2 regions of the Paucibacter sp. B51 genome follow, and region 1 is predicted to be linked to the other one. Evidence: predicted binding sites of a transcription regulator. Region 1 holds the regulator's gene; the other holds the start of a gene.
What was found. Region 1 encodes HrcA, which represses chaperone genes, less so after heat shock. Its sites were predicted from a motif close to TTAGCACTCNNNNNNNNNGAGTGCTAA; they were not measured.
Positions count from the first base shown of each region.

Region 1 (2,456 bases):
CCATCAATTTCGGCGTCAGCAACAACGGCTATGTGGTCGGCTCCAGCAGCATCTACAGCAGCGACGGCAGCCCCTTCATCTGGTCGGCCAGCCAAGGAATGAAAGCCATCAACTTGCCACCCAACACCTCCAACGGCTCGGGCAGCGGCGTCAACGACAAAGGCTGGGTGGTCGGCAACGCCGGCGGCGAGTTCTCCATCCCCTTCCTCTACGCCGACGGCACGACTTACACCATCCAAAGCCTGCTGCCCGCCGGCAGCGATTGGGACTTCAGCACCAACACCAGCGCCTCCGCCATGGCCATCGCCGACAACGGCAGCATCGTCGGCACCGCCGTCCACAACGGCCAGGTCCATGCCTACCAAATGACCTTGGTGTCCAGCGTGCCGGAGCCGGAGAGCTGGGTGCTGACCTTGGGCGGCCTCGGCTGGCTGGGCGTCGTCAGCCGCCGCCGCGCCAAGCCCACTCCGACAAACTCACCTCAGCGCTGACCCACTCCGGGCCCTCAGAGTTCCCGATTCGTCATCTCGCACGGCTTCACGCCGTGCCTTCACGCCCGCAACTGCGGGCCTTTTTACGAAAGGGAGATTGCAAAAAACATCCAGCCACCCCTGACCCGGTGATTCCTGGAAAAGTGAGGCAAAGAGTGCGGCAAACGGCTGCCAACCTCGACCGCGCACCGCGAAATGGGTGTGGCTTGGAGGGGATGACTGGTAGGCCGTACAGGACTTGAACCTGTGACCAAGGGATTATGAGTCCCCTGCTCTAACCAACTGAGCTAACGGCCCCCGGGGGACTTGAGACCCTTGGAGAAGAAGAAAAATCGCCGGCCTTGCACCGGCGAAGCCCGCGATTGTATAGGGGCGCTGCGGGCGAGGGCTGGGGGCCCGAGGGGCGCGCGAATCGCGGAGCAACCTGTCCCGCAGGTGTTCACCCGTTCACCCGTTCACCTGTTCACCCATTCACCGCGCCAGCGGCGCCCCGCCCCTCACTTCTGCGACAGCGCCTGACTCACCATCCGCGAGGTGATGTCCACGATCTGGATCATACGGTCGTAGGCCATGCGGGTGGGGCCGATGACGCCCAGGGTGCCGACGACCTGGCCATTGACTTCGTAGGGCGAGGAGACGATGGACAGCTCTTCGAAGGGCACGACCTGGCTCTCACCGCCGATGTAGATGCGCACGCCTTCGGCGCGGCTGGAGACGTCGAGCAGGCGCATGAGCTGCGTCTTTTGCTCGAACATATCGAACAGGCGGCGCAGGCTGCCCATATCGTTGGAGAAGTCCTGCACGGTGAGCAGATTGCGCTCGCCGGAGATGATGACGCGCTCCTGCTCGTCGGCCATGGCTTCGCTGCCCACCTGGACCGCTGCGCTCATCAGGCCGGAGATTTCGCTGCGCAGCTGGTCCACCTCGCTCTTGAGGCGCTCGCGCACGGCCTCGAGGCTCAGGCCGGCGTAGCTGGCGTTCAGGCGGTTGCTGGCCTCGGCCAGCTCGGCCTGGCTGTGGTCTTGGGCGGTGAAGATGACGCGGTTCTGCACATCGCCATCGGGCGAGACCATGATGACCAGCACGCGGCGCTCGCCCAGGCGCAGGAACTCGATGTGGTGGAAGACACTCGGCTTGCGCGGCGCGGTGACCACGCCGACGAAATTGGACAGGCTGGACAGCAGATGCGCGGCGCTGGCAATCACACGCTGGGGCTGGTCGGGCTGGATCTGGGCCTCGATCGGCCGGTCATCGGGCACCACCAGGCCGGGCTGGGCGGTCAGCATGGTGTCGACAAAGAGCCGGTAGCCGCGCGCCGTGGGGATGCGGCCGGCGCTGGTGTGAGGGCTGGCGATCAGGCCCAGCTCTTCCAGATCGGCCATCACATTGCGGATGGTGGCAGGACTCAGCTCCAGGCCCGAGGCTTTGGACAGGGTGCGGGAACCGACAGGTTGGCCGTCCGCGATATAGCGTTCGACCAGGGTTTTCAGCAGGGATTTGGATCGCTCGTCGAGCATGGCGGCATTGTAGGGACTGGCGCCCGCCTTCAGCGGACTGACATAGTGCTGTGGTGTAATTCTTCGCTATGGCCAAACGTTTCCAACATGTGGCAATCGTCGGCAAACACCAGGCCCGCGGCATACGCCCGATTCTGGAGGAGATTGCCGATTTTCTGATGCGGCAAGGCCTCGATGTTTCCCTCGAAAGCGAGACCGCCCTCAACACCGGCATGACGGCCTTCGAGGCCTTGACGACCGAGGAGCTGGGCTCGCGCTGCGACCTGGCCATCGTCGTCGGCGGTGACGGCACCATGCTCGGTTTCGCGCGCGAGATGGCGCCGCATGGCATCCCGCTGGTGGGCATCAACCAGGGCCGCCTGGGCTTCATCACCGACATCTCGCTGGAGAAGTTTCAGGAAGCGCTGGCGCCGATTCTGGACGGCGATTTCGAGACCGAAAAGCGCTC
Region 1 covers NZ_JAPIVN010000001.1:2,043,119-2,045,574, reverse strand. Annotated here, with positions in the region: gene OOB33_RS08710 (PEP-CTERM sorting domain-containing protein) at 1-491, shown strand, start outside; tRNA gene OOB33_RS08705 (tRNA-Ile) at 712-788, opposite strand; gene hrcA (heat-inducible transcriptional repressor HrcA) at 989-2,008, opposite strand; gene OOB33_RS08695 (NAD kinase) at 2,077-2,456, shown strand, end outside.

Region 2 (2,456 bases), 280 kb from region 1:
GCCTGATCACGGCCAAGCCGGCCATGTTTGTGGGCAACGTGGCCGAAGACGGCTTCGAGAACAACCCCTTCCTGGACCGCCTGAAGGAGTACGCCGCCGCCCAGAACGGCCCGGTGGTCGCCATCTGCGCCAAGACCGAAGCCGAACTGTCGGAAATGAGCGATGAAGACCGCGCCATGTTCCTGGCCGAGATGGGCCAGGAAGAGCCGGGCCTGAACCGCCTGATCCGCGCGGGCTTCAGCCTGCTGGGCCTGCAGACCTACTTCACCGCCGGTGTGAAGGAAGTGCGCGCCTGGACCATCCACAAGGGCGACACCGGCCCGCAAGCCGCCGGCGTGATCCACACCGATTTTGAGCGCGGCTATATCCGCGCCCAGACCATCGCCTATGAAGACTTCATCACCTACAAAGGTGAGCAAGGTGCCAAGGATGCCGGCAAGATGCGCGCCGAAGGCAAGGAATACGTGGTCAAGGATGGCGACGTGCTCAACTTCCTCTTCAACGTCTGAGCCAAGCGCAAGCCCTCTGCGACGAGAAAGCCCCGCCCGCGCGGGGCTTTTTTCTGGGCGCTGGCCTGACCTGCCGGCAGGCGCCAACTGCATGGGGGAAATTACCCGGCCCGGGGGCAGCAGATCGAGCGATGGCGCGGCGCACAATGGTTGCAAAATGAGTGTGCGACGTTCTCACGAATGACCGGCCCTCCCCCGACTTCACCGCAGACAAGCCCACCGATCCATGAGCTCTAACGAACTGGTTCCCTCCTCTGGTGCCCAAGCCCTGCAGCCCGCCACCGGCCAGGCCCGGCATGACACCCAGCAATTCCTGACCTTCCGCATCGGTGGCGAGGAATACGGCATCGACATCCTGCGAGTGCAGGAAATCCGCTCCTACGAGCCGCCCACCCGCGTCGCCCATTCGCCCGATTTCATCAAGGGTGTGGTCAATCTGCGCGGCGTCATCGTGCCCATCGTCGACCTGCGCATGCGCCTGGGCCAAAGCGGCGAGTACAACGCCTTCACCGTGGTGATCGTGCTCAATGTGGCGCAGCGCATCGTCGGTGTGGTGGTGGACTCGGTCTCCGACGTACTGGAACTCAGCGCCGATGAGATCAAGCCGCGACCCGAAGTGGCGGCGGCGCTGGACGCCCGCTTCATCACCGGTCTGGGCAAGATCGGCGAGCGCATGCTGATCCTGCTGGACATCGACACCATGGTCGTTAGCCCAGATTTCGGCCTGCTGGACTGACGCAAGCCGGCGATGCGCCGCTATAAGTTAGCGAGCGCACTCACCAAAAAGCGCATATTCATCCACTTTCTGGAATAACCCCAGCGATTTGGCACTCACTAAACGAGAGTGCTAATATTGACCTCATGGAACCGCTGAGGTTCGGCTTGCGAAAGAAAGCGATGACTTTGTCTACACCCACTGCTCTGACGGTCCGTGACCCCTGGTCGCTGGTGCCCTCGCTCGGCAACCTGGATGCATACATCTCCGCCGTCAACCGCCTGCCCCTGCTGACCCCGGAAGAGGAAAGCTCGGCCGCCCGCCGTCTGCGTGACAGCGGTGATCTTGAGGCCGCCGGCCGCTTGGTGCTCTCTCACCTGCGCCTGGTGGTGTCGATCTCGCGCCAGTACATGGGCTATGGCCTGCCCCAGGGCGACCTGATCCAGGAAGGCAATGTCGGCCTGATGAAGGCCGTCAAGCGCTACGACCCAGACCAGGGCGTACGCCTGGTCAGCTATGCCATGCATTGGATCAAGGCCGAGATCCACGAATATGTGCTGCGCAACTGGCGCATGGTCAAGGTCGCCACGACCAAGGCCCAGCGCAAGCTGTTCTTCAATCTGCGCTCGATGAAGCACAGCATGAAGGAAGACCAGGCCGACGACCAAACCCATCGCAACAGCCTCAGCGAAGCGCAGCTGGCCCATGTGGCGCGCGAGCTGAACGTCAAGCCGGAAGAAGTGCTGGAGATGGAAACCCGCATGTCCGGCGGCGATGTGGCGCTCGAGCCGCAAAGCGACGAGGACGGCGAGAGTTTCGCTCCCATCGCCTACCTGGCCGACGACAGCCAGGAACCGACCCGCGTGCTGGAAGCCCAAGCGCGCGACGAGCTGGCCGGCGACGGTATCAGCCGCGCGCTGGAAGCACTGGACGAACGCAGCCGCCGCATCGTCGAAGAACGCTGGCTCAAGGTCAACGACGATTCGTCCGGCGGCATGACCCTGCATGAGCTGGCGGCCGAGTACGGCGTGTCGGCCGAGCGTATCCGCCAGATCGAAGTGGCGGCGATGAAGAAGATGCGCAAGGCACTCACTCCGGCCTGATCCGACACGCGCCCGCCATGAAAAACGGCCCCTCCGGGGGCCGTTTTCTTTTTGGCGTGACGAATCGCCAGCTGGCTTCGAGTTTCAGCGCTTCTCCGCCAGAAGCAGCTTGATGTCGTCGGCCAGCGC
Region 2 covers NZ_JAPIVN010000001.1:2,324,982-2,327,437, reverse strand. Annotated here, with positions in the region: gene ychF (redox-regulated ATPase YchF) at 1-509, shown strand, start outside; gene OOB33_RS09945 (chemotaxis protein CheW) at 736-1,245, shown strand; gene rpoH (RNA polymerase sigma factor RpoH) at 1,407-2,327, shown strand; gene OOB33_RS09935 (SCO family protein) at 2,412-2,456, opposite strand, start outside.
Region 2: a site for HrcA is predicted at 1,334-1,360, ahead of rpoH (RNA polymerase sigma factor RpoH). Genes of this name have one in related genera too.